DNA from 4 places in the Halomonas sp. A29 genome. Region 1 is predicted to be linked to each of the others. Evidence: predicted binding sites of a transcription regulator. Region 1 holds the regulator's gene; each other region holds the start of a gene.
The links. The regulator sigma-54, encoded in region 1, starts transcription at its own class of promoters, with help from an activator protein. The targets are predictions, from matches to a motif close to TGGCACNNNNNTTGCTNT.
Positions count from the first base shown of each region.

Region 2: a site for sigma-54 is predicted at 4,656-4,673, ahead of glnA (glutamate--ammonia ligase). Genes of this name have one in related genera too.
Region 3: a site for sigma-54 is predicted at 2,328-2,345, ahead of speB (agmatinase). Genes of this name have one in related genera too.
Region 4: a site for sigma-54 is predicted at 6,371-6,388, ahead of SPH52_RS18855 (urease accessory protein UreD). Genes of this name have one in related genera too.

Region 1 covers NZ_JAXQPR010000005.1:241,921-249,837, forward strand. Annotated here, with positions in the region: gene SPH52_RS11530 (KpsF/GutQ family sugar-phosphate isomerase) at 1-660, shown strand, start outside; gene SPH52_RS11535 (KdsC family phosphatase) at 685-1,242, shown strand; gene lptC (LPS export ABC transporter periplasmic protein LptC) at 1,255-1,875, shown strand; gene lptA (lipopolysaccharide transport periplasmic protein LptA) at 1,872-2,411, shown strand; gene lptB (LPS export ABC transporter ATP-binding protein) at 2,413-3,144, shown strand; gene SPH52_RS11555 (RNA polymerase factor sigma-54) at 3,303-4,724, shown strand; gene hpf (ribosome hibernation-promoting factor, HPF/YfiA family) at 4,833-5,141, shown strand; gene ptsN (PTS IIA-like nitrogen regulatory protein PtsN) at 5,148-5,618, shown strand; gene rapZ (RNase adapter RapZ) at 5,665-6,585, shown strand; gene SPH52_RS11575 (HPr family phosphocarrier protein) at 6,588-6,857, shown strand; gene pmbA (metalloprotease PmbA) at 6,863-7,917, opposite strand, start outside.
Region 2 covers NZ_JAXQPR010000015.1:59,859-67,775, reverse strand. Annotated here, with positions in the region: gene SPH52_RS21195 (hypothetical protein) at 1-122, opposite strand, end outside; gene SPH52_RS21190 (glutamate carboxypeptidase) at 232-1,524, opposite strand; gene typA (translational GTPase TypA) at 1,737-3,584, opposite strand; gene SPH52_RS21180 (hypothetical protein) at 3,922-4,461, shown strand; gene glnA (glutamate--ammonia ligase) at 4,812-6,218, shown strand; gene SPH52_RS21170 (DUF4124 domain-containing protein) at 6,405-6,947, shown strand; gene glnL (nitrogen regulation protein NR(II)) at 7,300-7,917, shown strand, end outside.
Region 3 covers NZ_JAXQPR010000003.1:54,992-62,908, forward strand. Annotated here, with positions in the region: gene SPH52_RS06300 (YjiH family protein) at 1-1,291, opposite strand, end outside; gene speB (agmatinase) at 1,334-2,284, opposite strand; gene SPH52_RS06310 (sigma-54 interaction domain-containing protein) at 2,465-3,886, shown strand; gene SPH52_RS06315 (Bug family tripartite tricarboxylate transporter substrate binding protein) at 3,978-5,069, shown strand; gene SPH52_RS06320 (tripartite tricarboxylate transporter permease) at 5,143-6,669, shown strand; gene SPH52_RS06325 (tripartite tricarboxylate transporter TctB family protein) at 6,666-7,148, shown strand; gene SPH52_RS06330 (pyridoxal phosphate-dependent aminotransferase) at 7,182-7,917, opposite strand, start outside.
Region 4 covers NZ_JAXQPR010000010.1:119,899-127,815, forward strand. Annotated here, with positions in the region: gene SPH52_RS18815 (lipopolysaccharide assembly protein LapA domain-containing protein) at 1-214, opposite strand, end outside; gene SPH52_RS18820 (HupE/UreJ family protein) at 343-945, opposite strand; gene ureG (urease accessory protein UreG) at 989-1,627, opposite strand; gene SPH52_RS18830 (urease accessory protein UreF) at 1,651-2,370, opposite strand; gene ureE (urease accessory protein UreE) at 2,360-2,881, opposite strand; gene ureC (urease subunit alpha) at 3,018-4,751, opposite strand; gene SPH52_RS18845 (urease subunit beta) at 4,748-5,068, opposite strand; gene SPH52_RS18850 (urease subunit gamma) at 5,125-5,427, opposite strand; gene SPH52_RS18855 (urease accessory protein UreD) at 5,445-6,338, opposite strand; gene urtE (urea ABC transporter ATP-binding subunit UrtE) at 6,571-7,269, opposite strand; gene urtD (urea ABC transporter ATP-binding protein UrtD) at 7,269-7,917, opposite strand, start outside.

The DNA of each region.
Region 1 (7,917 bases):
GAAGTCACTGCCCTGCTGCCGCTGCTCAAGCGCATCGGCACGCCGCTGATCAGCATGACCGGGCGCCCCGACTCGACGCTGGCACGCCACGCCGACGCCCATCTCGATGCCGGCGTCGAGCGTGAGGCCTGCCCACTGGACCTGGCACCGACGGCCTCGACCACCGCCGCCCTGGTGCTGGGCGACGCCTTGGCCGTGGCCCTGCTCGAGGCGCGCGGCTTCACCGCCGAGGATTTCGCCCTCTCACACCCCGGTGGCAGCCTGGGCAAGCGCCTGCTGCTGCGCGTCAGCGACCTGATGCATCAGGGCGACCGGCTGCCCCGGGTGCCGCTCGGCAGTCCCCTGCGCGACGCCCTGCTTGAAATCACCCGCCAAGGGCTCGGCTTCACCTGTGTCGTCGATGAGCAGAATCAGCTTATCGGTGTCTATACCGACGGCGACCTGCGTCGCACACTCGACCAGCATCAGGATCTCAGCCAGCTGACGGTGGACGACGTCATGACCCGCCCCGGCAAGCGAATCTTTCCCGACATGCTGGCCGCCGAAGCGGTGCGCATCATGGAAGACAACCTGATAACGGCGCTTGCCGTCGTTGACGAAACGGGGCATCCGATCGGCGCCCTACACATGCATGACCTGCTGCGAAGCGGCGTCATCTGACCTCACCCTGACCAAGGAGAGCCCATGGCTCTGGCCACCTCCACCATCGATCCGCGCCTTGTCGACCGTCTGCGCAAGATTCGCCTACTGGCACTGGACGTGGACGGTGTACTCACCGACGGCCGACTCTATTTCCAGGCCGATGGCGTAGAGATCAAGGCGTTTCACACGCAGGACGGCCTGGGTCTCAAGCTGCTGCGGCGTGCCGGCCTGCAGGTGGCTTTCCTGACCGGACGCGAATCACCCATGGTCAGCCACCGTGCCGCCGCACTGGGCATCGACCATGTCTTCCAGGCCTGCGAGGACAAGCTCACCACTCTGCGCGAACTGTGCTCACGCAAGGGGCTCGAACTCGAGCAGGTCGCCTACTGCGGCGACGACCTGCCCGACCTGGCAGTCATTCAGCGCGCCGGCATCGGCATCACCGTACCCGACTCCCCCACCTACATGCGCGCGCTGGCAGACTACGTCACCCAACGCAAAGGTGGACATGGCGCGGTGCGCGAGATCTGCGACATGCTGCTCGAAGCGCAAGGGCATCGCGATGCGCTGGTCGACACCTATCTCCACGGCAAGCGTTGAGGCCGTTCGGATATGCTGCGTAGGCTGCCACGCCCCTCGTTCCGTGTCTGGCTGTTCCTGCTGCTGCTCGGCCTGGGCGCCCTGATCGCCTGGCTGGATCCCTGGCAGGCGCCAGCCCCCGGCCCGGTACCCACCGACGAGGCCGGCGAGCCCGACTATTTCCTGGAACAGGCGCAGTTGACCCGTTTCGATGCGGAGGGTCGGGCCCACCAGCGCCTGGAGAGTCCTAGGCTGGTGCATACACCCCACGACGACGTCACCCGCGCCGTCACACCGCTGGCCCACCTGATCGACCGCGAAGGCCGGCTTTGGATGGCAAGCGGCATGGAAGGTCGTCTCGGCCCTGGCGGCAACCCGCTGACCCTCTCAGGTGACGCCCGCCTGTTCGCCCCCGAGGAGCACTGGCAGCTCGATACAGAGACTCTGCACTTCGATGCCGATGTGGGACATGCCTGGAGCGATACACCCGCCCTGCTACAGCAGCCACCGCAGCACATGCGCGGCGAGCGCTTCGACGCCTGGATCCATGACAACCGGGCACGTTTGACCGACAATGTGCGCGGCCACCACCCCTCGGAAGGCGCTCAGCCGGGGCAGGCCGACGCCGTCAACCTAGAGGATTTCACGCCATGAAGCGATGCAAGCTCCCGACCGTCCGCAAGCTGCTCACCCCAGCGCTGGTTGGCATGGCGTTGTTCGGTCTTGCAGGTATCGGTTCGGCTACGGCGCAGCAACGCGACGCCGAGCAACCCATCGAGGTCGAGGCCGACCGGCTCGATCTGGACGATGTCGCCGGCACTGCCGTCTATACCGGCGAGGTCGACATTCGCCAAGGCACCATGCGACTCACCGGTGACCGAGTCGAGTTCCAGCGCAATGCGGCCGGCGAACTCTCCCGTGCCACGGCCCGCGGCGAACGCGCCTACATCGAGCAACAGCCCGACCCCGACCAACCCGTGGTGCGAGGCTGGGGCCGCACGATCATCTATCACGTGGCCGAGCGCCGAGTGGAACTGATCGACCGCGCCGAGCTGCACCAGGGCGGCGACACCTTCGACGGCGGCTACCTGGAGTACTTCCTCGACCGTCGGGTGGTACAGGCCCGCGCCGAGAGCGAGGGCGTCGAAGGACGCCAGCGGATCCGCATGACCCTGCAGCCGGAGCGCTGAAATGCTGAAGAAGACCCTGCATGCCCGGCATCTGGCCAAGAGCTACAAGCGTCGCCGCGTGGTGCATGACATCAGTCTCTCCATCGAGCAGGGCTGCGTGGTCGGTCTGCTCGGACCCAACGGGGCCGGCAAGACCACCTCGTTCTACATGATCGTGGGGCTGGTCAAGGCGGATGCCGGCGAAGTGCACATCGACGACATGGATCTCTCACACAGCGCCATGCACCAGCGAGCCCAGGCCGGGATCGGCTACCTGCCCCAGGAGGCGTCGATCTTCCGCAAGCTATCGGTAGCCGACAACATCATGGCCATCCTCGAGACGCGCAAGGATCTCGACCGACGCGGGCGCCAGGCAAGGCTTCAACAACTGCTGGAAGACTTCCACGTCACCCACATCCGCGACAACCTCGGCATGAGCCTCTCAGGCGGTGAACGGCGTCGAGTCGAGATCGCCCGGGCGCTGGCCACCGAACCGGCCTTCATCCTGCTCGACGAACCCTTCGCCGGGGTCGATCCGATTTCGGTGGGCGAGATCAAGGGCATCATCCGCCAGCTCAAGGCGCGCGACATCGGCGTGCTGATCACCGACCACAATGTCCGCGAAACCCTCGACATCTGTGACTCGGCCTATATCGTCGGCGATGGCCAGATCATTGCTGAAGGCGACGCCGAGGCCATCCTGGCCAACAAGCGGGTGCGGGAAGTCTACCTTGGCGAGGATTTCCGCCTATAACGCAATCTTGCACATTAAGCAAGTAATTGATCTTTGTTTAAAACATTCTAATCAGGCATAAATATTGCCGCTGGCATGCATATTGCAATCAATTCTCTTGCATGTCACTGCCTACCGGTCTAGGGTAGAGTTTTCCGGCAGATGAGCCCGTTATCCTCATGGCCATGAAAGCATCCTTGCAACTGCGTGTCGGCACCCAGCTGACCATGACCCCCCAACTGCAGCAGGCCATTGCCCTTCTGCAGCTGTCCACCCTCGATCTACGTCAGGAGATCCAGCAGGCACTGGAATCCAACCCCATGCTGGAGCTTGACGACGACTTCGGTGAACAGGCCGTCAGCGAAACCCAGAGCGATGACTGGGCCAGTGAAATCCCCAGCGAGCTCTCCACCGACAGCGACTGGACGGATACCTACCCCGATCATGGCACGAGCTCCGGCGGCGCTACCGGTGAAGGACCGGACTTCGAGCGCCAGGCTTCGGGGCAGACGCTGGCCGGCCACCTGATCTGGCAATTGGCGATGACCGACCTGAGCGATCGCCAACACATTATCGCCGAGAGTCTAATCGACGCCGTCGATGGTGCCGGTTATCTGTCGCAAACGCTGGAAGAGATCCGCGACGGCCTGCGCCAGCAAGGCCTCGAAGGCCTGCCCACCCGGGAGGTCGAGCAGGTCCTGCTACGCCTGCAACAGTTCGAGCCTACCGGCGTGTTCGCCCGCGACCTGCGCGAGTGCCTGATGCTGCAATTGGCCGCGCTGCCCGACGACACACCGCTGCTCCCCCAGACCCGACGCCTGGTACGCCAGTTCCTCGAGGCATTGGCCTCCGATGATCGCCGTCTCCTCAAGCGTCGCCTGGGGCTGGACGACGATGCCCTGGATGAGGTCATCGCCCTGGTTCGCTCGCTGGACCCCCGCCCTGGCAGCGCCTATGCCGAAGTGAGCAGCAGCTACGTCACTCCGGACCTGGTTGCCTACCACGACGAAGCGGGCTGGCGCGTGGAACTCAACGCCGAGGCCTTGCCCCGGCTACGTATCCAGCCCGACTATGTCGCACTCGTACGACGCGCCGACAAGAGCCAGGACAACCAGTTCCTCAAGGATCACCTGCAGGAGGCGCGCTGGCTGATGAAGAGCCTCGCCAGCCGCAACGACACCCTGCTGCGCGTGGGACGGGAGATCATGGCACGCCAGATCGACTTTCTCGAGCAGGGCGAAGAGGCCATGAAGCCCTTGGTGCTGGCCGATATCGCCCAGACCGTCGAGATGCACGAATCGACCATTTCACGGGTGACTACACAGAAATTCATCCACACGCCGCGTGGCGTATTCGAGCTGAAGTACTTCTTCTCCAGCCACGTCGGTGGCAATGGTGAGGGGGACGCCCACTCCAGTACGGCGATACGCGCCCGTATCCGCAAACTGATCGCCGACGAGCCGCCTCGCAAGCCGCTTTCCGACAGCCGCCTGGTGGATCTGCTGGCCGAGAGCGGCATCGAGGTGGCACGCCGCACGGTAGCGAAGTATCGTGAAGCGCTGGGAATTCCTTCCTCGAGCGAGCGCAAGCGTTTTCGCTGATGTCTCGACACAATGTTGACGCGGGGCAATCACGACTCCCGAGGGGGTTTGCAGGGCAGTAAAAAGGGTTACAATCGAGCCACCACCCGAAGGACGAAGGAGCTTGTCATGCAAGTCAACATCACCGGCCATCATGTTGAACTGACCGATCCACTGCGTGACTACGTGAGCGAAAAGCTTAGCCGCGTCCAGCGCCATTACGACAACATCACCAACGTGCAAGTGACGCTCTCCATCGAGAAGGAGCGTCAACAGGCTGCCTGCACGCTGCACGCCGCCGGCGCCGACCTTCATGCCGAAGCCTCTGATTCTGACATGTACGCCGCTATCGATGCGCTGACTGACAAGCTCGACCGTCAACTGGTCAAACACAAGGAAAAGGCCCAGGCGCGCGCTCAGGGCGCCGGCATTCGCTGAGCTGCCATGACACTGGAAACCATACTGCCCCCTGAACGCGCGCTGTTCGACGTTCCCGGGGGTAGCAAGAAGAGGGTGCTGGAGTTCTTCAGCACCTTCATTGCGCAGAACACTCCGAGCCTCGACAGTCAGGAGGTCTTCGGCAGGTTGGTCGGTCGCGAGAGGCTGGGCAGCACCGGGATCGGCAATGGCGTGGCGATTCCTCATGCCCGCAGCCCCCACTGCCACAGCCCCGTGGCCGCCTTTCTCAAACTGGCCGAGCCCATCGATTTCGACGCCATCGACGGTGAGCCGGTCGATCTCGTCTTCGTACTGCTGGTACCCGAGGAGGCCGACGACACTCACCTGTCGTTGCTGAGCCAAGTGGCAGGCGTGATGAACGACACCGAGACGCGCGCGCGGCTGCGCAAGTGCACGAGCCAGCGCGAACTCCACGAGCGCCTCATCGAGGCGATCCGACGACAGTCCTCGGCCTGACTCTGCCTATTCGCCGTTCGGCCAGCCCCTGATCAGGAGAAATGTCATGCAGCTTGTGATCATTAGCGGCCGTTCCGGCTCCGGCAAGTCGATCGCACTGCAAGCGCTCGAGGACATCGGCTACTATGCCATCGACAACCTTCCGGCGATGCTGCTCGGATCGCTTGTGGATGAACTGCGCAATTCCCCCACGATCCAGACTTCGATTGCTGTCAGCATCGATGCGCGCAACCTGCCCCATGCCCTGGAGCGCTTCCCACGGCTGCTGGAGGAACTGCGTGCCAAGCAGGTCGACTGCCAGATCATCTATCTGACCACCGATGCTCGCATTCTCCTCGAACGCTACTCTGCCACCCGGCGTCGTCATCCGTTGACCCGCGGCAGGGACATGACCCTGGGCGAGGCCATCGAGTCGGAAGACGTGACGCTGAGCGACATTCGCAACCTGGCGGACCTGATCATCGATACTTCACGCCTGTCGGTTCATGACCTGCGTGGACGCATCACCGAGCAAGTGGCCTGCCATCGCGCAGAGCAGTTGACCCTGACCGTGGAGTCGTTCGGCTTCAAGGGCGGCGTTCCGCTCGACGCCGATATCGTTTTCGACGCCCGCTGCCTGCCCAACCCCTACTGGGATCCGCGCCTGCGCTCCGCCACCGGCAGGGAACCCAGTATCGTCGAGTTCCTGGAGCAATATCCCCTCGTCCAGGAAATGCTCGACGACATCATCGCCTGGGTCGAACGCTGGCTACCGGCCTACCGCGACACCCACCGCAGCTACCTTACCGTTGCCATCGGCTGTACCGGCGGCCAGCATCGCTCGGTTTACCTGGCCGAACGCCTCGCCAAGCACCTGGCCCAACAGCAGCCCGACGTACGCCTGCGCCATCGCGAGCTCGGCATCCACACACCGGTCACCGCCGCACAGGAAGAGACCGCAGAGACATCTGAACGCAAGGAACCCTGAGCGTGCCCTGCCGCAAGCTGACCCTGACCAACAAACGCGGTCTCCACGCCCGAGCGGCCACCAAGCTGGTCCAGTGCTGCCAGCCCTTTCGTGCCCGTGTCTTCGTCAACCGGGGACAACAGCAGGCCAACGCCAACAACATCATGGCACTGCTAATGCTGGGCGCCCCCTGCGGCACAGAACTCGAGATCAGCGCCGAGGGGGTGGATGCCGAAGCGGTACTCGAAGCCATCGAGGTCCTATTCGAGGCCCGCTTCGATGAGGATACGTAAACTTATTAACCGCCAGCCACGGTCATCTCGTCGACCAGCCAGCTGCCGGTGTGAATGCTGCCGCGGGAGTCGATGTCGCTGCCTACGGCCAGCAGCCCCTTGAACATCGCCTCGAGGTTGCTGGCGATGGTGAACTCCTCGATCGGGTACTGGATCTCGCCGTTCTCCACCCAGAAGCCTGCCGCGCCGCGTGAGTAATCACCGGTCACACCGTTGACCCCCTGCCCCATCAGCTCGGTCACCACGATTCCGCGACCCAGGCGCGCGAGCAGCTCTTCGCGCGAAGTGAGCGGCGCCGTGATGCGCAGGTTTCGCGCACCGCCAGCGTTACCGGTGGTCTGCATACCAAGCCGTCGGGCACTGTAGGCCGACAGCATGTAGCTGGCCAGGCGGCCATCCTCGATGAAAACGTTGTCGCGGGTCTGTACGCCATCGTTGTCGAAGGGTGAACTGGCCATGGCTCCGCGCTCCATGGGCCGCTCGCCGAGGGTAAACCAGTCGGGAAACAGCGGCTCTCCCAGTCGATCACACAGGAACGAGGCCTGACGATAGAGCGAGCCGCCGGCGATGGCACTCATCAGGTGGCCAATGAGGCCGCTGGCGATGGTGGCATCGAACAACACCGGTAGACGACCGGTGGCCGGGCGTCGGGCCCCGAGGCGCTGAAGGGTGCGCTCGGCCGCCTTCCTGCCCACCACGTCCGCGGCCAGCAGATCTTGCGGATTGCGTGCGCTGGTGTAGTCGTAGTCGCGCTGCATGCCGTTCTCGTCATCGGCGATGAGCATGCAGGAGAGCGAGTGGCGGCTGCCGCGCTGACTGCCGACAAAACCGTGGCTGTTGGCATAAATCCGCACCCCCTCGCCGCTGGAGAGCGAGGCCCCTTCCGATTGGCGGATGCCGGGTTCAGCACGGCCGGCCGCTTCGCAGGCCAGTGCCAGCTCGATGGCCTGTTCGGTGGACAGCGGCCAAGGATGATGCACATCGAGGTCGGGCAGATGGGTAGCCATCAGCTCGGGATCGGCCAGCCCGGCGGCGGGGTCTTCGCCGGTGTAGAGCGCGA
Region 2 (7,917 bases), on a different contig from region 1:
CCTTGGTAGCGGGCCGAGAGTATGTCGCCAGGCCCCGGCTCGGAGTAGCCCTGCGGGTTGCGTTCGTAGTGGCGCATGACGCTGTCGGCACCTGGATCGTCCCACTCTACGTGCTTGTGCATATGGCCTCCTGTACGGTCATCTTTTGCTCTCCTAGTGAGAAGCGTAGCCGCTCTTGCGCACGGGCAAGAAAAAGCCCACCTAGTGGTGGGCTTCCTCGGCGACCCTGGTTCAAGGGGCTTCCTCGGAGAGTTCCATGATCAGGCGCGTGGCCAAGTAGAGGCGCGGCACTACGCTATGCAGTTCCACGAACTCGTCGCTGCTGTGGTAGCGGCCGCCCACCAGGCCCAGCGATTCGAGCACGGCGGGGCGTTCGGCGTCGGGCTGGTAGGCGTAGGCGGCATCGGTGCCGCCGCCGATCTCGACGGCGTCCAGTTCGAGGCCGAGTTCGGCATAGATCTCCTTGGCCACTTCCGCCAGCTCCTGGGTCTGCGGGTTCTCCGGCAGCGGCGGCCGGCCACGCTCCAGGCGGAATTCCACTTCGGTATCCTCGATCAGCCGGTTGGCGATGATCTCGTTGGCTTCCTCTGTCACACGGTCGTACTCGTCGGCTTCGAAGTAGCGCATGTCGCCTTCGGCCCGTGCGCGCTCGGGAATGATGTTGCGGGTGCCGCCGCCCTCGACCACCGTCCAGTTGAGGGTGGTTTCCTTGTCGGGGTCGCCAAGGTCGCTGAGCTGCAGCAACTGGTGGGAGAGCTCCATCACCGCGTTGCGGCCTTCGTCGGGCGCGCTGCCGGCATGCGAGGCGCGTCCGGTCACCTCGAGGGAGGCGTAGTTGATGCCCTTGGTCACGATGGTGACCGCGTCCATGCCGTCCTCGCCCAGGGTCGGCTCGAAGACCAGCACCGCATCCTGCTCGGCGGCGAGCTGCTGGATCAGCTCGCGGGAACCCAGCGAACCCTGCTCCTCGTCGGGGTTGAAGACGACCGTCAGCGTGCCGTAGCCGTCGTACTCCAGTTCCTCGAGTATTGCCAGGCTGTGCAGGATGATCGCCACGCCGCCCTTGGCATCGCCCACGCCGGGGCCGAAGGCGCGGCCATCCTCGGTGCGGTATGGTCGCTCGGCCGCGGTTCCCTCGCCGAATACCGTGTCGTAGTGGATCATCAGCATGATGTCGCGTTCGCCGCTGCCTTCGAGGGTGCCGACCAGCGTGTTGCCGCCTAGCTCCTCGGAGGGGTGGGTCTCGACCTCGGCGCCCAGCTCGCGCAGGCGCTCGTCGAGAATCGCCTCGACCTCGGCCAGGCCCGGCTCATAGGTGGTGCCGGAATCGATGTTGACCAGGGTTTCGAGCGTCTCGAGCAGCGGCTCCTCATGGCGCTCGGCGGCATCGAGCACCGCCCGGTCGGCATCGGCGAGCGCCTGGTCGGCTTCGCTGGCAACGGGCTCGGCGGTAACGGGGGCAGCGGCGAACATAGCGGCCAGGGCCGCGCCGCAGCAGAGCGGCTTGAGGGGGAATCCATTCATGGCAGTAATCCCTGTGGGTCTTCTTGACTGTCGATGACATGCATTGCGGGCGCGAGGCGCTGGGTACAGTCTAGGCCAGGTGCTCGCGAACGCCACCCATTGTCCCGCCGTCGCGATGGACGGGCGAGTGCCTTAGTGGAATGCACCGCATGAGGGAGGGCAAAACGACGACACCCGCCGAATGGCGGGTGTCGTTGAGAAGCGAGCGAGGCTTACTTCTTGGAGCGCTTGCGCTCGTGCTCCTTGAGGAACTTCTTGCGCAGGCGGATGTGGTTGGGCGTGACTTCCACCAGTTCGTCGGAGTCGAGGAACTCGATGGCCTGCTCCAGGCTGAACTTCACCGGCGGGGTCAGCACGATGTTCTCGTCGTTGCCCGAGGCGCGCATGTTGTCGAGCTTCTTGCCCTTGGTGGGGTTGACCACCAGGTCGTTGGCGCGGTTGTGGATGCCCACCAGCATGCCTTCATAGACCTCGGTACCGTGGTCGATGATCAGCTTGCCGCGCTCCTGCAGGGCGTACAGCGCATAGGCCAGCGCCTTGCCGTCGACCATCGACACCAGCACGCCGTTGCGGCGCTCGATGGCTGCGTCGGGCTTGAGCGGGCCGTAGTGGTCGAAGCGGCTGGTGAGGATGCCGGTGCCCGAGGTCAGGGTCAGGAACTGGCCGCGGAAACCGATCAGTCCACGTGCGGGAATGATGAAATCCAGGCGCACGCGGCCCTTGCCGTCGGGGTTCATGTTGGTCAGCTCTCCCTTGCGGTAGCCGAGCTCCTCCATGATCGCGCCCTGGTGCTGCTCCTCGCAGTCGATGATCACCTCTTCGTACGGCTCCTGCTTGACGCCGTCGATCTCCTTGATGATCACCTCGGGACGGCCCACCGCCAGCTCGAAGCCTTCGCGACGCATGGTCTCGATCAGCACCGAGAGGTGCAGTTCGCCGCGGCCGGAAACCTTGAACTTCTCGGGGCTCTCGCCCTGCTCGACACGCAGCGCCACGTTGTGGATCAGCTCCTGCTCGAGGCGATCCTTGATGTTGCGGCTGGTGACGTACTTGCCGTCGCGCCCGGCGAAGGGCGAGTCGTTGACCTGGAAGGTCATGGAGACGGTGGGCTCGTCCACCGACAGCGGCGGCAGCGCCTCGGGGGCGGCCGGGTCGCATAGGGTATCGGAGATCGAGAGCTCGTCGACACCGGTGATGCAGACGATGTCACCGGCGGTGGCGAGCTCGGTCTGCACGCGCTCGAGACCCATGTGGGTCATGACCTGGCCGACCTTGCCCTTGCGGCTCTTGCCGTCGGTGCCGATCACCACGATCTGCTGGTTGGGCTTGACCGAGCCGCGTTTGATGCGACCCAGGCCGATGACGCCCACGTAGCTGGAGTAGTCCAGCGCCGAGATCTGCATCTGGAACGGGCCGTCGAGCTCAACGGCCGGCGGCTCGACGATGTCGACGATGGCCTGGAACATGGGTGACATGTCCTCGGCCAGCGCTTCCGGGTCCATGCCGGCGATGCCGTTGAGGGCCGAGCAGTAGATGATCGGGAAGTCGAGCTGCTCGTCGCTGGCGCCGAGGTTGTCGAACAGATCGAAGATCTGGTCGATGACCCAGTCGGGGCGCGCGCCAGGGCGGTCGATCTTGTTGACCACCACGATCGGCTTGAGGCCCTGGGCGAAGGCCTTCTGGGTCACGAAGCGGGTCTGCGGCATGGGGCCGTCGACGGCATCCACCAGCAGCAGCACCGAATCCACCATCGACATCACGCGCTCGACCTCGCCGCCGAAGTCGGCGTGTCCGGGGGTGTCGACGATATTGATGTGGAAGTCGCGGCCGTTGCCGTCCTGCCAGCGAATCGCGGTGTTCTTGGCCAGGATGGTGATGCCGCGTTCCTTTTCCTGGTCGTTGGAGTCCATGATCCGCTCCTGTCCCTCGGCCTTGCGATCCAGCGTGCCGGATTGGCTCAGGAGCTTGTCGACCAGCGTGGTCTTGCCGTGGTCGACGTGAGCGATGATGGCAATATTGCGCAAACTCTCGATACGAGAGGGGGTTACAGCTGTGTTCATAAGGTGTGACTCATCAACAGGTGCGCACCTATGTACACATCGATAGGACGTACCCTAGGCGCGGGGTAGGGGAGTGGTGGCGCATTGTACAGATTAGCGGCGAAGGGGAATAGCACAACCTCTCATAATACGCTTCTCAGCCTGAGGCGTGGCTCTCCCCATGCGGTCGAGGCTGCCCGGGCAATGTTCCCGACCGGCAAAGCCGTGCACGAGTCGGACGGCTTGGTGCGATGAAATTCAATAAGGGAACTTTGTTGACACCTTTCTACACTTAACTACACAGTTCGTAACGAACATTCTCCCGAGCGGCCCTCCCTGCCTTGGTGGAGCCAGAGCCATGACCCTGTCCAGTGTCATTTTCGATGCACGTGCCGCGGGAGCGAAACTGCCGCGCAATCTGGTCATCTTCGAGCAGGCCGCCCGGCGTTGGCAGGGCGGCTATGAGCTGCTGCTGGTGGATGATACCGGCGATCGCCGGCTGCCCGCGTTGGCTCAGCGCCACCAGGCCACGCTGCTGTCGTGTAGTTCCGTCGCCTTGGGCAGCCGCCTCAACGCCGCGGTGCGTGCGAGCCGCGGGGAGTTTCTGTTGTTCCCCGGGCTGGGGGATCGCCGCGCTGCGGACTGGCTGAGCCACCGCTTGGTCGATGTGGAGCGCAACAGCGACTGGGACGCCGGTGTCCTGCCGGTTCGCCGGCACAGCTGGATGCGCTGGTGGTGGCTGCTCCAGGGCCCTTCACCCCGAGATACCTTCTGGGTGGCGCGGCCTTGGTTCGAGCGCATCGGTGGCTTCGACCCACAATTGGGGAGCAATGCGCTGCCCGACCTGCTCGAACGGCTTAGGGCCTGTCAAGCGCGCGTGTCGATCGAAACCGCCTGAGCATCGCTGCGTTTTGTGCACCCATGTGGTGCGCAAGGATATTGATTGCACCAACTTGGCGCCTTGTTTGGGCTCTGATGGGGCAGAACGAGGCCGGTCGGGCAGGCTTGGTGCAGTCCGATACAGTGCGGTGCAAATTATTTTCTCGTAAAAACAATTGTTTAATATTTTCCTGGGCTTGCATGGTGCATGTTTGGCATGCCTCCTGCATTCGTATGGGCAGCTCTCCATGCTTGTGCATGGCGACGTGGGCAGCAGGCCCACAGCGTGTTACAACAGGCGCTGCAACGAACCCGCGCCAGTGGACTTCAGCCAAACGAATCGAGCCACAGCTCAAACGGAGGACACACATGTCAGCCAAGACTCTCGCCCTGATCGAAGAACATGATGTGAAGTGGGTAGACCTGCGCTTCACCGACACGCGGGGCAAGGAACAGCACGTCACCATTCCGGCCCGTGACGTCAACGAGGAATTCTTCGAGAACGGCCAGATGTTCGATGGCTCCTCCATCTCCGGCTGGAAGGGCATCAACGAGTCGGACATGATCCTGCGTCCGGAAGACGGTACCGCTTTCCTCGACCCGTTCACCGAAGACGCCACCCTGGTACTGCGCTGCGACATCATCGAGCCGGCTACCATGCAGGGCTACGAGCGTGACCCGCGCTCCATCGCCAAGCGCGCCGAAGCCTACCTGCAGTCAACTGGCCTGGGCGATACCGCCTTCTTCGGCCCCGAGCCCGAGTTCTTCATCTTCGACGAAGTACATTGGAAAGCCGATATCGAAGGCGCCATGTACAAGATCACCTCCGAAGAGGGCGCCTGGGCCACCGACCGTCAGGTCGAGGGCGGCAACCTGGCGCACCGTCCGCGGGTCAAGGGCGGCTACTTCCCGGTGCCCCCGGTCGACAGCTTCCACGATATTCGTGGCGCCATGTGTAACACCTTGGAAGCCATCGGCCAGACCGTCGAAGTGCACCACCACGAGGTAGCCAACGCCGGCCAGAACGAGATCGGCGTCCGGTTCAACACCCTGGTGAAGAAGGCCGACGAAGTTCAGGAAATGAAGTACGTGATCCACAACGTGGCCCACGCCTACGGCAAGACCGCGACCTTCATGCCCAAGCCGCTGGTCGGCGACAACGGCAGCGGCATGCACGTGCACCAGTCTTTCTGGAAGGACGGCCAGAACCAGTTCGCTGGCGACCAGTACGCCGGTCTGTCCGAAATGGCGCTCTATTATATCGGCGGCATCATCAAGCACGCCCGTGCCCTGAACGCCTTCACCAACGCTTCCACCAACTCCTACAAGCGTCTGGTGCCGGGCTTCGAGGCGCCGGTCATGCTGGCCTACAGTGCCCGCAACCGCTCGGCCTCCATCCGCATTCCGTACACTGCGAGCCCGAAGGGCAAGCGTGTCGAGGCTCGCTTCCCCGACCCGACCGCCAACCCCTACCTGGCCTTCGCCGCCATGCTGATGGCCGGTATCGACGGCATCAAGAACAAGATCCACCCCGGCGATGCCATGGACAAGAACCTCTATGACCTGCCGCCGGAAGAGGGCAAGCTGGTTCCGACCGTCGCCAACAGTCTGGATCAGGCCCTCGAGGCGCTGGACGCTGACCGTGCCTTCCTCACCGAAGGCGGTGTGTTCACCGACGACATGATCGATGCCTACATCGAACTCAAGATGGAAGACGTCGAGCGTATTCGCATGACGACGCACCCGATCGAGTTCGACATGTACTACAGCTGCTGATATCGCAGTCTGGACGGCTGGACGAGGCTTGCCTCGCCAGCCGGCACCGCCAAGGGGCTCCGCATCGCGGCGCCCCTTTTTTGTCGTACACTGAGTTGCGAAAGGTTGCGGAGAAACACGTTTTTATTGGCGTATTGGCCGGCCGACAGCGGTGCTGTGTGAGTCGCCGTCGCAGGGAGAGTCCTCATGGTCAAGGCGATCGCGCTGTGTCTGCTGGGCCTGGTGGTGACGCATACGGCGTTGGCCACGACGATCTATCGCACTACCGATGCGCAAGGGAACGTGATCTTCACCGACGACCCCAATCGCGGTGGCGAACCGGTCGAGCTGGCGCCATTGACCGTGATTCCGTCGCAGGTCGAGGGGCGACAGTCCGAGCCGCCACGCGTCGAGGGCGTTGCCCCGCGCATGGGCGAGGCGCCAGGCCAGCCCTTCATGCCCTACGATACCTTTCGCATCCGCTCGCCGGAGCATGGGGCCGACCTTCCTGCCAGCTATGCCGGCAATCTGCAGGTGGAGCTGGCCATCGAGCCGGAACTGCGCCCCGATCACAGCGTGCGGCTGCTGGTTGATGGCCGGGTGAGCCAGACCCCCATGCACACCCGTGCCTTCATGCTCAACGACCTCGGCCGTGGCGAATACGTACTCCAGGCAGAGCTGCTCGATGCCCGAGGACAGGTGCGCCACCGCAGCCCGCCGGTTTCTCTCTACGTGCAAAGAGTCAATTGATGCTGCCTCAGAGTGTCGCCTGATCGTCAGGCGCTCTGCCCCAATCTGATGACTGCGCCCTCTCCTGGCTCATCAATCGTGGACTGCGATGCACCAAGGCGGGAGAGGTTGGTGCTCACTGGCATGGCAGTTTGTCTATTGATGCACCATCATAGTGCATGATGGTCCGCTACATTCGCCCTGAAACGGCGCCATGCTGCGTCAGGGTGGGTTGGCGCGCTTCTTGCTTGGTATGTTCAGTCTTTGAACGTGGCCGGCTTCGGGACGCTGGTTGTGGCGGTCCCTACCGATGCGCCATGACGATGCACATGCTGCTCCACGCACTCCCGCATTTGCCAAGGGAAGGTCGTAAATGTATCGACGCCTGATGGAACACCTCACCACGGCGGTGCTGCTGCTGGACGAAGAGCTGCGGCTGAGCTGGATGAACCCGGCGGCCGAAGCCTTGCTGGCGGTCAGCCTGGGTCGGGTAAGGGGGCTTTGCCTGCCGACGCTGCTGGCCGAGGACGATGGCATGGGCGAGGTGCTGGCCAAGGCTCGCGACGACCAGCATCCCTTCACCCAGCGCGAGATGAGGCTGGCGCTGCTCAGCGGTACCGTCGTCACGGTCGACTATACGGTGACGCCGCTGTCGACCTCGGAGCTGCTGGTGGAGATGGAGCCCCGCGACCGCCTGCTGCGGATCTCACGCGAGGAGGCCTTGCTCAACCGTCAGGAGGCGATCAAGGTGCTGTCGCGCGGCCTGGCCCATGAGGTCAAGAACCCGCTAGGCGGGATTCGTGGCGCCGCGCAGCTGCTGGAGCGCGATCTCGACGACCCCTCCCTGCAGGAGTTCACCCGTATCATCGTCGAGGAGGTCGACCGCCTGCGTGACCTGGTCGACAGCATGCTGGGGCCGAACAAGCTGGTGCGTCACGAGCCGCTCAATGTTCACAAGGTACTGGAACGTGTACGCACGCTGCTGATGGCC
Region 3 (7,917 bases), on a different contig from region 1:
GGGGGATCTTCGACTTGAGCAGCAGCGCACCGATCTCCGACATGTAGATCAGTTGGGTCAGCGACAGGCAGGCGATGACGAAGCGGGTCAGCTCGCTCTCGATGTTGGTGGCCAGTACTGCCGGCAGGAACATGTCGGCGAAGCCTACCAGTGTGGCAGGGGCGGCTGCCTCGGCCTCGGGGATGCGCAGTAGCTCGAGCACCGGCACCATGGGGTAGGAGAGCCAGGTGAACAGCGGTGTGAACTCGGCCAGTATCAGCGCCACCGTGCCGATGGCGAACACCAACGGCAGCAGGCCGAGGAAGATGTCGGCCACGTTGAACAAGGCGTTGCGGGCGAGCTCCCTAGGGCCGGGGGCGTGCTCGGCGCGGCGTACCGCCTGAGTCAGGCTGTAACGCAGCAGGCCCATTTTCTCGGTGCGTTTCTCTGCCAGTTGGCAGCCTACGGGCTCGTAGTAGGTATCGGGCTTGCGCGACAGCGGCGGCAGACGCGGCACGATGACAGCGGCGATCAGTCCGGCCACCACCACGGTAAAGTAGAACTGGACGAACATGTGATTGAGGTCGACGAAGCTGGTGATCAGCAGGCTGAAGGCGATCGACACGATGGAAAAGTTGGTGGCGATGACCGAGGCTTCGCGGCGATTGTAATAGCCTTGCTCGTACTGCTGGGATGTGATCAATACACCCACGGTGCCAGAGCCCATCCACGAGGCAGTTGCGTCGATGGCGCTGCGGCCGGGTAGATTGAAGATCACCCGGAACGGCTTGCGCACCAGGCTGCCGATGAACTCCATGAAGCCGAACTCGACCAGGAACGGCAGCAGCAGGGCGGCGAAGAAGAAGAACGTCAGCAGTACCGGGGCCAGGTCGTTGAGCATCACGCCGCCTGTAAAGGAGGCGATGACGAACTCGGGCCCGAACTGGAAGAAGGTCATCAGGGCGAAGGCCGCCCCCAGGATGCGCATGCCGAACCACACCGGGCCGACGTGGAACATGTCGTGCAGTACGCCCTTCTCGGCCCAGCGGGGGTGCGCAAGCTTGACCCAGGAGGTGGCCAGTACCGAAAGCACGAGTACGGCTACGGCAATGGCCGGGAGGGCACCGCCGAGCAGCGTCTTGAGTCCATCGGCCATGAGTCCCATGCCGATATTGATGGTGTCGCCGACCTGGAACGGAATCAGGAACAGGCTGACGCCGATCAACGAAGGCAGCAGGAATTTCAGCAGGCTGCCACGCTCGAAGGGCATCGGCTGGGTGGCATTTCGGTGAGTCGAGTCAGTGGAGGACATGGGATTACCCTTGCTTGTCATTGTAGTGTCACGAAACGTCAATCAGTCGCGGCGGATTACGCCCGGTAGAGCGCACAGCATCTCGTAGAGCAGGGTCGCGCCCATCAATGCCGTATTGCCGCTGGTGTCGTAGGGCGGCGAAACCTCGACCAGGTCGCCGCCAACGATGTTCAGCCCAGCGGCGCCACGCACGATCTCGAGCCCCTGGGCCGAGGTCAGGCCGCCCATCTCGACGGTGCCGGTACCTGGTGCCACCGAGGGATCGAGTCCGTCGATGTCGAAGGTGACGTAGACCGGGCTGTCGCCCATTTGGCTGCGCACCTCGTTCATCAGTGGCGCGAGCGACTGGTACCAGCACTCTTCGGCGGTCACCACGCGGAAACCCTGCTGGCGACACCAGTCGAAGTCCTCGGCGGCATAGCCGGTACCGCGCAGGCCGATCTGGACCACCTTGCCCTTGGCCAGCAGGCCCTCTTCCTGGGCGCGTCGAAACGGCGTGCCGTGGGCCAGGGGTTCGCCGAACATGTGTTCGTTGACATCGGCGTGGGCATCGATGTGGATCAGCCCCACTGGGCCATGTTTCTTGGCCATGGCGCGCAGGATCGGCAGAGTGATGAGATGATCGCCGCCCAGCGTCAGCGGAACGCAGCCGTGGCTGAGCACCTCGTCGTAGAAAGCGGTGATGATCTCTACGGTCTTGGGCAGATGAAAGGTGTTGATCGGCACGTCGCCGATGTCGGCCACCTGCAGGCTGTCGAAGGGGGCGGCGCGGGTGGCCATGTTATAGGGCCGCAGCATGCGCGACTCGTCGCGTATCTGTCGCGGGCCCAGGCGAGTACCGGGACGGTTTGAGGTGGCGATGTCCAAAGGCACGCCGACGAAGGCCACGTCCAGCCCTTCGGCGGTGGGCTGGGTGGGCAGGCGCATCATGGTGGCGGGGCCACCGAAGCGGGGCATCTCGTTACCGCCGAGAGGCTGGTTGAAGTCGGGCATGATGAACTCCTGGCAACGGTATCTGCATGTCGTCCCTCAATACGTAGCAGCATTCATGCCAACTGCAGCGCCCCGTCAGCATGGGCTTGACAGGCTGGACGATGCATAATTGCATCGTTACGGCGCGATATTTGATTCAATATCGAATTGTAATTCACTTTTGAATCACGGGGCGGCCATATGAGCGAAATCGATCGGGAGGTGATCAAGACCATCGTCGAGACGGCCAACGATCACTTCTTCATCGTCTGTGGTTCGGGTCGGGTCCTCGACGTCAGTCCGGGCGCGGCGGCGGTCTATGGCATGGCGCGGGAGCGCCTGATCGGCAGCACGGTTCAGCAACTCGAGGCGGAGGGCGTGCTCAAGCCTTCCATCAGTCTCGAGGTGATCCGCACCGGCAAGCCGGCACAACTGATGCAGGTCACCGGCACGGGAAGGCGAGTCATCGCGGAGGCGCACCCGGTCTATGTCAACGGCCGGCTCGAGCGTATCGTCAGCCGCTCCCGCGACCTCACCGACCTGCAGCTGCTGCAGGACGAATACGCGCTGCTGCAGAAGCGTTTCAGCGAACACCTAAAGCGCAGCCAGGGCGGGTCCAGCGCTGAGGAAGGCCTGCTCGACGATATGCTCGACAGCCTTGAGGTGCGCAGCGAGCTGATGCGCGAGTTGGCCCTGCTGCTCAAGCGCGTAGCGCCTTCTGATGCCACGGTGCTGATGCTGGGCGAATCGGGGGTCGGCAAGACCGCCTTCGCCAGGCAGTTGCATCGCTGGAGCCGGCGCAGCCAGGGGCCGTTCGTCGACGTCAATTGCGCCGCCATCCCGGAGAATCTGTTTGAGTCGGAGATGTTCGGCTATCAGCCTGGCGCCTTCAGCGGCGCGGCACGCCAGGGCAAGGCGGGGCTGCTGGAGTTGGCGGAAGGGGGCACGCTGTTCCTCGACGAGATCGGCGAACTGCCGCTGCCGATGCAGACCAAGCTGCTCAAGGTGATCCAGGACGGTAGTGTCACGCGTCTCGGTGATACCCGGCCGCGCCGGGTCGACTTTCGCCTGGTGGTTGCTACCAACCAGGATCTGGCCAAGCGCGTGGAGATGGGCGCTTTTCGCCTCGACCTCTACTACCGCCTGAATGTGATCCCGCTCACGCTGCCGCCTCTGCGTGAACGTCGCGAGGACATTCCGGCGCTGGCCGAGGCGTGCCTCGAGCGTCTCAACCAGCGCTACGGCCAGCGCAAGCTGCTGCATGGCGGCGTGTGGTCGGAACTGATGGGCAGCGACTGGCCGGGCAACGTGCGTGAACTGGAGAACTGGCTGGAACGCGCCTGGCTGTCGAGCCCCGGGGACGTGATCCAGTCGCCGACGCTGGGTAGTGCTACGGCGTCGCCCAACATGTCGCCACCGGAAGGGGGCTCGACGTTGCCGGCGCTGGCCGAGCATGAAGGGTTGAACGGCTATCTGGCCCGGGCCGAATGCACGGTGCTTCAGGCGCTGTGCCGCACGCTCCCCAGCACCTACGCCATTGCCGAGCGGCTGGGTATCAGCCAGCCCAGCGTAGTGCGAAAGCTCAAGCGGCACGGGCTCAAGATCGAGCGCCGGGTCGATTGAGCTCGATGTAGCGAGGTTGTCACAAGGAACACTGGCTATAGTGGTTTGGGTGAGTAACGCCTTCCGTTCCGTTTCGACCCTGGAGCTACCCATGCCTCGCAAAACCTATAACAAGATTGCCGCCATCGCGGTCGGCCTGGCCCTTGGGGCCAGCATCGTGCTCCCTACTGCCCACGCCGACGATTACTACGCCGGTCAGACCATTCGCATGATCATCCCCTTCTCGCCGGGGGGCGGGACGGACACCTTCGGCCGGCTGATCAGCCAGCATCTGGGACGCCACATCCCCGGCAGCCCCACGATTGTGGCCGAGAACGTTACCGGGGCGGGCGGCCTGCTGGGCAGCAACGAATTTGCCGAGCGGGTCGATCACGACGGTCTCACGCTGATGACTGCTTCGGGCCACCTGAACCTGCGTGCCTTCCTCGGCCTGCAGGGGCTCAGGCTCGATCTCGATGCGCTGGAACCGGTGGTGGCCGCGCCCATGGGCCACGTGACGGCCATCTCCACCCAGGCGGGGATCGACAACCCGGCCGATCTGCTCGAGGCGCAAGGTCGTCTGACCAAGGGCATCACCGACCCTGTGGGCTTGCTCGAGTCGCTGGTGGCACTGGAAATGTTCGAGCTGAATTACCGCGCGGTACCCGGTTACGGCGGCCGCGGGGATACGCGCATCGCCTTCGAGCGCGGCGAACTGATCATCAACACTCAGAGCACGCCGGCATATCTCAACAGTGTGCAGCCACTGGTCGATGAGGGAATGGCGATGCCGCTCTACGCCATCGGTTTCATCGATGGCGATGGCAATCCACAGCGTGACCCTGCCGTGCCGGACATGATCACCGCTCCCGAACTCTACGAGCAGATCCATGGCGAAATGCCTTCCGGTACCATCTGGGAGGCCTTCAAGGTCACTGTGCCACTGGTGCAGAACACGCGCGGTACCATCTGGGTGCATGGCGATATCCCGGACGAGGCGATGGAGGCCCTGCGTGAGGGCGTCGAGGCCATGGTCAACGACCCGGAGTTCCAGGAGGCCAGCGACACTATCCTCGAGGGCTACGAGATCATGTGGGGTGACGACCTGGGGCAGATCAAGGCCTCGATGGAAAACGCCTCACCGGAAGTCCTCGATTACCTGCGCAACATGCTGAGCGAGCGCTTCGGCACCGAGTTCAACTGAGACGCCTGTCGTGCGACGGTCGCCCGGCGTTTCGGGAGGCCACCGCGCGGCCTGGCTTTGACATGAGGTGCCCATGCTGGATGCGTTCGTCAATGCGTTCTGGATTCTGCTCGATCCCTTTCGCCTGTTGATGCTCTTTTCCGGGGTGGCGATCGGTATTGCCGTGGGAATTCTGCCGGGCCTGGGTGGGCTGATGGGGATGGCACTGGTGCTGCCGTTCCTGTTCGGCATGGATGCCTATGCCGGGGTGGCCCTGTTGATCGGTATTGCGGCGGCGGTGCCCAGTGCCGATACGTTTCCCTCGGTCCTGATGGGCATCCCAGGCTCTTCCGGTTCCCAGGCCACCATCATGGATGGTTACCCGATGGCGCGTCGGGGCGAGGCGGCAAGGGCATTGGGAGCAGCCTTCACGGCGTCGTTGATCGGTGGCCTGATCGGGGCGCTGGCGCTCTCCGCGGTGGTTCCGTTCGCGCGCCCGCTGATCCTTGCCTTTGGTTCCCCCGAGCTGTTCATGCTGACCCTGCTGGGCCTGTCCCTCATCGGCGTGCTGTCGGGTAATCGGCCTCTCAAGGGCATGCTGGCGGCGGTGGCAGGCCTGGCCATCGGTACCGTTGGCGGCGCGCCGGTGGCGGCAGAGTATCGCTTCTCGGGCGATTTCCTCTACCTGTACGATGGGCTCTCGCTGGTGATCGTAGCACTGGGGTTGTTCGCACTACCGGAGATCGTCGATCTCCTGGCCCGTGGCGGCGCCATCGCCGAGCGTTCGCGGGGTCTCGGCCATGGCTGGATGCAGGGTGTGCGCGATGCGCTGGAGCACAAGTGGCTGGTGGTCCGGCACAGTGTAATCGGTGTCGTGATCGGCGCCATTCCCGGTATGGGCTCCTCGATCATCGACTGGGTCAACTACGGTATCGTTGCCCAGACGAGCAGGGACCGCAGTCGTTTCGGCAAGGGCGACGTGCGCGGCGTGATCGCCCCCGAGAGCGCCAACAACGCCAAGGAGGGCGGCGTACTGATGCCGACCCTGCTGTTCGGCGTGCCTGGCTCCTCGGCCATGGCCATGTTGCTGGGGGCGTTGATGATCTTCGGCGTCCAACCCGGGCCGCAGATGCTGACCCGCGACCTCGACCTGGTCTTCGTCATCATCTGGTCGCTGGCGCTGGCCAACGTCTTCGGTACCTTCATTTGTCTGCTGTTGTCGCGGCCGATCGCACGGCTGACCTTCGTGCCGTTCCATTACATCGCCCCGGTCATCATCGTCATCGTAATTGTCGGCGCCTGGCAGGAGACCCGGCACTGGGCCGACTTGACCTTCCTGCTCGGCTTCGGGCTGTTGGGCTGGCTGATGAAGCGCAGCGGTATGCCGCGTCCCCCTCTGCTGATCGGCTTCATTCTCAGCGACCTGGCTGAGCGCTATCTGTGGATGTCGTACAACCTCTACGACTGGGAGTGGCTGGCACGCCCGGGTGTGCTGATCATCGGGACGCTGGCATTCGCCCTGATACTGGGCAGCGTCAAGCTGAAGCGAAACACTGCCCGGCAGGCCGAGGTAATGCAGCCGACCAAGACGCCTGCTGACGACAAGGGGAGCGGCGCATGAAAACACGCTTGGTCGACGCGTTCACCCGTCACTTGCAGACGCCGTTCGTGCTTCTGGTGCTGGCGGGACTGGTGGCCGTGCTATGGCTCAGCCAGTCGTTCTCGCTGGGGGCCAGGCTGTTTCCCACCGTGGTTGCCTCGCTGGGTATCCTGCTGGCGCTGCTGGAGCTGGGCCGACAGTGGCTGCGCCGGGGCGCCCGCGAGGCCAGCGACTATACCGACCTGGGCGATGAGGACGACAGTCCGCCGTTCCTTGCCAAGGGATTGCTGTTCTTCGCCTGGATGCTCGGTTTCGTGGGACTGTTCTTTCTTGTCGGGGCGCTGCCGGCTGCCGGACTCTTCGTGTTGGGTTTCCTCAAGTTTCAGTTTCGCAGCCCATGGTTGCCGAGCCTGGGGCTCGCCGCCGGCATCGTGATATTGCTGTGGGGGCTGGGCAACGTGCTACAGCTGCGTTGGCCAGCCCCCTGGCTGGGATTCTGAGAACCGCCGGCTGGCCTTGCGCCAGGCACCGTATTAGGCCCCGGGCTTGGCAATGGCCTGCTCCAGGATCTCGAATCGACCCGGCTGCAAGGCGTCTTCCACCGCGGTGATGCGCAGCACGTGTCCCAGGTCCGGATGAGCGGGGCGGGCGATGAGCCGGCCGGCCTCGAGCAGCTCCTGGTTCAGGCGTCCGGCCAGCTCCGCGCTGGGCAGGCGCAGGGCGATGAAATTGGTCGCGCTCGGCAGCACCTCGGCGCCCAGCCCGCGAAAATGGCTGGCCAGGCGCTCTCGGCGCGCTTTTACCTCCTGAATATGCGCCTCCACTTCGGCGTGGTTATCGAGTACGGTCTCGGCGATGGCCTGAGTCAGGCTGGACACCGCATAGTGGATCCGCACCTTCATCATCATGGCGAGGGTTTCCGGCTCGGCGATGGCATAGCCGATGCGCAGCCCCGCCAGGCCATGCGCCTTGGAAAGGGTGCGCAGGCGAATCACGCCGGGTATCACCTCGCGGCTGAAGGCGGAATCGGCATCATCGCGGAAGTCGTGGTAGGCCTCGTCGACCAGCAGCCAGCAATCGTCGGATAGCTCGGCGCGCAGCCAGCGAATCTCCTCGTCGCTGTGCAGATGGCCGCTGGGATTGTCGGGGTTGGCAATATAGACGAGCCGGGCCCCATGCTCATGGGCACTGGCAAGCAGGGCATTCAGGTCTGGCGTGAGCAGTCCCGGGGCCTCACGGTAGCGACGCTCGACGAGTTGGCAGCCCTGG
Region 4 (7,917 bases), on a different contig from region 1:
GGCGTGAGCGACGCGTGCGCAGGCGACTCAGCAGGTGAAATAGAGACTTACCACTGACCATGCCCAGCACGTAGATCACCAGCAGCAGCAGTGCCAATGGCATGCGTGCGCCCCAAGCCAGGAACCGCACCTCGACCAGAACGATGTTCTGCACGAAAAGAACCGCGACCAGCAGTGTAATGAGGATCTTTATCGCCAGCAGTAGCGTATCCATGTGCCCTCCTTACCCGAATCGGTTCCCTTCAAGCTGGGTGGAGGCACGCTTCCTGTCAACTTTGCTAATACGCCATCGCCAGACATTACGCCCGGCTGAGCCGGGCGTGACATAGGGCGCAAGGTGGCTCAACCGAACGCGAACAGTGCACCGGCAGCGGCGATCGCCACGCCCAGTGCCCGCAGGATGCGATTTTCACGCGCCATGAGGAACGTACCCGCCGAACGGCCCGCGTAGGTAATGGCCAGGGTCGCCAGGGTGAAGCCGGCCAGATAGGCCAGCATCGACGCCCCGTGAGGCATCTCGCTAGCGTGGGCATGGCCGTGGAAGAGCATGAACAGTACCACTACACAGGCACCGATAGCGGCAGGTACCTTGACCAGCGCGGCGATCAGCACCCCAGCCAGCAGCACCGACATGGCGATGCCGAACTCCACGCCAGGAAGCGCAAACCCGGCCCAGGCCAGCCCCGCCCCCAGCAACATACCGCCAGCAGCCAGCAACGGCGCGGCAAGGCTGAAGGCGCGACTCTGGCGCAGGCTCCACAAACCCACTGCCAGCATGGCGAGCAAGTGGTCGAGTCCCAGCAGCGGATGGGCCAGGCCGGCGGCAAAACCGCCACCATGGGCATGATCGTGCCCCGGGTGCGCCACGGCCAGACCGGCGCAGAGCAGCAGCGCCGGCACTGCCAGCAGGGCTAGCCGAGAAGGATTGGAACAAGACGTTTTCATGATGGCGATCTCCTTGCCGATTACGAGAGTGAATTGAAGAGGATTAGGCGCTGGCCGGCTGGACCTGGGGCCGGCGCTCCGGCAGCATGCCGCGGTCGAGGATGAACTGAATGATCGTCTCAAGGCCCACCCCGTCGTAGAGGTTGGTGAATACGAACGGACGCTCGCCGCGCATCTTCTTCGAGTCGCGCTCCATCACTTCCAGCGAGGCGTGTACCTGCTCGGCGATGTCGATCTTGTTGATGATCAACAGGTCCGACTTGGTGATGCCCGGCCCGCCCTTGCGCGGGATCTTGTCGCCGGCGGAAACGTCGATCACGTAGAGCGTCAGGTCGGAAAGTTCGGGGCTGAAGGTGGCCGACAGGTTGTCGCCACCCGACTCCACCAGTACCAGTTCGAGGTTCGGATGCCGCTCCTGCAGCTCGTCGATGGCGGCCAGGTTCATCGAGGCATCCTCGCGGATCGCCGTGTGCGGGCAGCCTCCGGTCTCCACGCCGAGGATGCGATCGGCAGGCAGCGCCTCGTGGCGCAACAGGAAGTCGGCGTCCTCACGGGTATAGATATCGTTGGTGACCACGGCGATGTCGTAATAGTCGCGCAGCGCCAGGCAGAGCTGCTTGAGCAGGGCCGTCTTGCCGGAGCCCACCGGGCCGCCGACGCCGACGCGTAGGCAATGTGTCATGTCGTTCTCCTGGTTATTGAGCACTAACTGCGAAATAGCCGTGAATACTGGGTTTCGTGCAGCGCACTGGCCAAGGCCAGACCGGGCAGCGCCGGGCCGAGCTCATCGTCACCGAATTCGAGCGCTTCGTCCACCGCGACCACCAGCGCCGGGCGCAGCCGCTCGACCAAGCGCTGGGCGGCGGTATGCCCCAGCGGCAGCGCCTTGCAGGCCACCGCCAGTTGGTTCTCCAGCCAGGCCCAGGCGAAACCGAGCATGGCCTGACGCGGGGCCACGCCACGCACTTGCGCGGCCCAGGCGAAGGCGGTCACATAGCCCGACCCCGCGGGCAGAGCAAGCGCCGCGCTCGGGTGATCTGTGGGCAGAAGCCCAAGGCTGCCCAGCAGCCGGGCCAGCGAGGCGCCCAGACGCGAGTCCTCCGCAGCCAGCTCGGCGGTCTCGCGATTGGCGGCAAGCCAGCAGTCCCAATGGGCTATCGCCTCACCGTCTTCTGCCGCCCAGGCCTGCTGCAGGCGCGCCAGAACAGGCAGCTCGCAGCGGGTCAGTCCATCGGCGAGTACGCCTTCCAGCCACTCACCAAGGCTCGCCTCATCGTTCACCCAGCCCAGCTCGAAGGCGCTTTCCAGCCCTTGGGAGAAGGCGAAAGCACCGATCGGCAGTGCCGGGCTGACCAGCTGCAGCAAGCCCAGCAGCGCCAGGTCGTCGCCTTGCGCTATCCCTGATGGGGACGCCTCAGTGGGCATGGCTGTGGCCATGTCCATGATGGTGACTGTGCCCATGACCGTGGTCGTGGTCGTGTGCATGGGAGTGGCCGAGCTGGTTGTACGCGCCCGGTTCGGGGTCGAACGGTGCCTCGTGTCGCTCCAGGCCCGCCCCCAGCAGCTCGGCCAGCTCTTCCAGTACATGGTCCGGCGGGAAGCGTACGTAACCTCCCTGCCCGTCTTCGCCCAGCGCCAGTTGCACGTGCCGGTTGCCCAGGTGATAGGCGAGCCGTGCCAGCGGCAGGCCGATGGCCACGCGCGCCGTGACGACAGGTTCGATGGCCGCCTTGATCCGCACGATCTCGCCGCTCTCGGCACGTAGCCCCTCGCCGTCGCGCAGCACAGGTCCGCGGTCGAGGAACAGGCCCAGCTCGCGGCCGGCGTCGCTCATTGCCTTCAGCCTGCCGCGAATACGCAGCTCATAGGGCAGCGTCAGGATATCGGTGGCCTGGCCCGCCTCGATGGGCCCCAGGCGTTCAATCAGTTTCAGCATCGGTATGGCCTCTTCGCTGGCCGCCAGCCTTGCCCTCGCTCAACGCCACGTGACCGAAACCCTGCCCCCCTCGGGCGGACTCCTGCGGTCACGCGCGGTTTCGCGATGACAAGCTGGCTTGGCGATGTAGTCATGGTCAAAACAGGTGGTAGCGCTGCGCCAATGGCAGCTCTGTGGCCGGCTCGCAGGTCAGCAGCTCGCCATCGCAGCGCACCTCGTAGGTCTGCGGGTCGACGCTGAGCTCGGGACAGGCGTCGTTGAGCTTCATGTCGCCCTTGCGCACCCCGCGCACGTTCTTGCACGCCGCCAGCGCGCTGGCGAGCCCCAGCCGCTCCTTGATGCCGGCGTCCAGTGCCGCCTGGCTGACGAAGGTCAGCCGCGTCTGGCTGGCAGCACGGCCGAAGGCACCGAACATATAGCGGTAGTGCACCGGTTGCGGCGTGGGGATCGAGGCGTTGGGATCCCCCATGGGGGCCGCCGCAATCATGCCTGCCTTGAGGATCAGCGCCGGCTTGACGCCGAAGAAGGCCGGGCTCCACAGCACCAGGTCGGCCAGCTTGCCCACCTCGATGGAGCCCACCTCATGGCTGATGCCGTGGGTGATCGCCGGGTTGATGGTGTACTTGGCAATGTAGCGCCGCGCACGGAAGTTATCGGCGCCCAGCGCCTCGTCCTCCGGCAGCAGGCCGCGCTGCACCTTCATCTTGTGAGCGGTCTGCCAGGTGCGACACACCACTTCCCCGACACGGCCCATGGCCTGGGAGTCCGAGGCGATCATCGAGATCACGCCCAGGTCCTGCAGGATGTCCTCGGCGGCGATGGTCTCGCGGCGAATGCGCGAGTCGGCGAAGGCCACATCCTCGGGAATGTTCGGGTCGAGGTGATGGCACACCATCAGCATGTCGAGATGCTCGTCTATGGTGTTGACCGTATAGGGCCGCGTCGGGTTGGTCGACGACGGCAGCACGTAGGGCTTGGAGCAGGCGATGAGGATATCCGGCGCATGGCCGCCCCCGGCGCCCTCAGTGTGATAGGTGTGGATGCCGCGCTCCTTGAAGGCGGCCAGGGTATCCTCGACGAAACCCGACTCGTTGAGGGTGTCGGTATGGATGGCGATCTGCACGTCGTAGCGCTCGGCCACGCTCAGGCAATTGTCGATGGAAGCGGGCGTGGTGCCCCAGTCCTCATGCAGCTTCAGGCCCATGGCGCCGGCCTCGAGCTGTGCCTCCAAGGCTTCGGGCAGGCTGGCGTTGCCCTTGCCGAGAAAGCCGATGTTCATCGGCAGGTCGTCCACCGCCTGCAGCATCTTGCCGAGATGCCAAGCGCCCGGCGTGCAGGTGGTGGCGTTGCTGCCGGTGGCCGGCCCCGTGCCACCGCCTAGCATGGTGGTGATGCCGCTCATCAGCGCCTCCTCTACCTGCTGGGGGCAGATGAAGTGGATGTGCGCGTCGATGCCGCCCGCGGTAAGGATCTTGCCCTCGCCGGCGATCACTTCGGTACCGGGGCCGATGACGATATCCACGTCGGGCTGTGTGTCCGGATTGCCCGCCTTGCCGATGGCGGCAATACGGCCGGCCTGGATGCCGATGTCCGCCTTGACGATGCCCCACCAGTCGAGGATCAGGGCGTTGGTGATCACAGTATCCATTACCGTATCGTCGAGGCGCTGGCTCTGGCCCATGCCGTCGCGAATCACCTTGCCGCCGCCGAACTTGACCTCGTCACCGTAGTGGGTGGCGTCGCGCTCCACTTCGATCCACAGCTCGGTATCGCCCAGGCGCACCCGGTCACCCACGGTCGGGCCGTACATATCGGCATAGGCCTGCCGGCTGATGCTATTTGAAGAGCTATCAGAAGAGCCGGTACTCATGCCTCACCTCCATCCAGCTTGCCCATCACTTCACCGCGAAAGCCGTAGATATGGCGCGTGCCGGCAAAGGGAATCAGCGTAACCTCACGGGTCTGGCCGGGCTCGAAGCGAATCGCCGTACCCGCCGCCACGTCCAGGCGAAAACCTCGTGCCTTGGCACGGTCGAAGACGAGGGCCGGATTGGTTTCGGCAAAGTGGTAGTGGGAGCCGACCTGGATGGGCCGATCACCGGTATTGGCGACCTCGACGGAGATCCGCTCGCGCCCGGCGCAGAGTTCTATCTCGCCGTCCTTCAATTGATACTCACCGGGAATCATCAGTTTCTTCCCTCTTCGCTTAGGGCCAACACGGCATGGCCGAGTGCAGCCAATTTTTAGACGATGGGAGTGTGCACGGTCACCAGCTTCGTGCCATCCGGAAACGTGGCCTCTACCTGCACTTCGTGCACCATTTCGGCCACGCCCTCCATTACATCGTCGCGGCCGAGGATCTCGCGACCGTAGCTCATCAGGTCGGCCACGCTGCGGCCATCGCGAGCCCCTTCCATGATCTCGAAACTGATCAGCGCCACGGCCTCGGGATAGTTGAGCTTGAGGCCGCGAGCCCGGCGCCGCTCGGCCAACTGAGCGGCGGAGAACAGCAGCAGCTTGTCCTTGTCTCTGGGTGTCAGTTCCATGCGAATCTCCTGGTCAGTCAGGTGAACCAGATACGGGGTGGATGAGCAGGCACGCCGATCAGTAATGGCCGGAGGCAAGTCCAGGCCTGCCGGCATATTTCCCAAGCCTCGTTACGTTCATGCCCCAGATAGCGCAGCAGCAGCACGCCATGACGCACGGTCACAGCCCAGCGCTGGCTCGCTGTAATCGCCTCGCGTAACCTCTCGATGGCGCCAGCCTCGTCGGCCAGCCCCACCGCCCACAGCGTGGCCTGCACGCTGGCCCCGCCCTGCCCCCAGCGCCCCGAGAAACGCGGATGCGCGGGATCGAGCGGCTGGCGTTCCAGCCACAGCGGTTTACCGTCGCGGAACAGTTGGAAGCGCTGCTCGATACGGCCCGAAATGTAAGGCAGGTGGCTGGCCGGGCGGCCCAGGGCCAGTACTTCCCAGCCCAGGCAGCGCGCATCCGACTCGAGCTCGATACACGTTTCCTGAACGCCTCGTGAGCCATCGAAAGCGATGGTTTCCTGGGGCAGCCACTCCAGTACCGCACCTGGTGCCACCTTTAGCTGAGTCAGTTGGGACCAGGCCACACCGTGGCTGTCGGCGCGATAGAGCTTGTTGGCGGCGGGAGTGGTCAGCAATGCATGGGCGCACGGCTCGACCCGGGCCGCGATGCTCAACGCATCACCGCTGACCAGACCGCCAGGTGGATGCAGCAGATAAACGTGACAGGCCCCCTCATACCCTTCCGGATAAAAAGGCCGTTGCACACGCAGCGGGCCGCGGTGGCTCGCCTTTACCATGCGCGTGACCCGGTCACGGAAGCCAAAACCGAGCTCCAGCGAGGCCGCCCAGTGGCGCTCGGCATCGAAGCGATGACCGGAGTCCGCCGAAGGCTCAGCGAAGGTGGATGTCTCGAAAGCGGTCATGGGCGTCCTGGCATGGCGTGTCTACCCAGCTTTGAGCAAGGCCCGTACCAGAATGGTGAATGCTTTGAACATCCATTAGAAAACAAGATATTAAAGGAACAACGGCAGGCCGAACGAGGGGCCTGCCGTTTATTCTTGGTGCAGACGAGGCGCCGCCCTCGCTCCTTGTGGGTGCACGCGACCTCATCGCACACCATTCTGGTGCAAAAAGAGGTGCACCTGCGCCACACACCTACACCGTCAGGTGCTGCTTGATCAGCGTATCGGTCAGCTCGGCGATCTTGCCCCCGGCCACCGGACGGCCGCGGTCCATGATCGCAAAGCGATCGGCATACTTGCGGGCAAAGGGCAGCTTTTGTTCCACAAGCAGAACCGTCAGGCCATCCTCGGCTATGAGTTTGCGGATCACTTCGCCAATCAGGGTGACGATGTTGGGCTGGATGCCCTCTCCCGGCTCGTCGAGGATCAGCAGCCGCGGCTCGAGTACCAGCGCGCGGCCAATCGCCAACTGCTGCTGCTGGCCGCCGGAAAGGTCGCCGCCGCGGCGATGCTTCATCTCAGCGAGAACGGGGAAGAGTTCATAGATCCGCTCCGGGATGGTGCGCCGGCCATCACCGCGGGCGGCCAGCCCAGTACGCAGGTTCTCCTCCACGGTGAGCAGCGGAAAGATCTGGCGCCCTTGGGGCACGTAGCCGATGCCCAGCCGCGAGCGATCCTCTACCCTCCGCCTGGTCAATTCCACATCATCGGCGTAGCGAATACTGCCGGAGTGCACTACCACCTCGCCCATGATCGCCTTCATCAGCGTGGTCTTGCCCACACCGTTGCGCCCCATCACGCAGGTACACTGCCCCGCCGGCACGCTGAGATCGAGATCCCAAAGGGTGTGGCTCTCGCCGTAATACTGGTTGAGCTTGTCGACCGCGAGCATCAGACCGTCTCCTCCTCGGCTTCGGCCCCCAGATAGACCTCGACCACCCGCGGGTCGCTGGCCACCTGATCCATGCTGCCTTCCGCCAGCACACTGCCCTGATGCAGCACCGTCACCTTGCGTGCAATGGAGCGCACGAAGCCCATGTCATGCTCCACCACCACCACCGATTGCTTGCCGGCAAGCCCGGTAAGCAGTTCGGCGGTGCGCTCCATCTCCTGCTCGGTCATGCCCGCCACCGGCTCGTCCACCAGCAGCAGCCGTGGCCTCTGCATCAGCAGCATGCCGATCTCCAGCCACTGCTTCTGGCCGTGGGAGAGAATACCCGCGGGGCGCTGGTGTAGTTCGCTCAGGGCGATGGTCATCAGCACCTCATCGATACGCTCGCGTATCTCGCCGCTCATACGCGCCGTCAGCGTAGGCAGGATACGCTTGTCGGCAGCCATCGCCAGTTCCAGGTTCTCGAACACCGTCAGTGCCTCGAACACCGTGGGCTTCTGGAACTTGCGGCCGATGCCCAGGCTGGCGATCTCTGGCTCGTTCATGCTCAGCAGGTCGTGACGACTGCCGAACCACACCTTGCCGGTGTCGGGCCGGGTCTTGCCGGTGATGATGTCCATCATGGTGGTCTTGCCGGCGCCGTTGGGC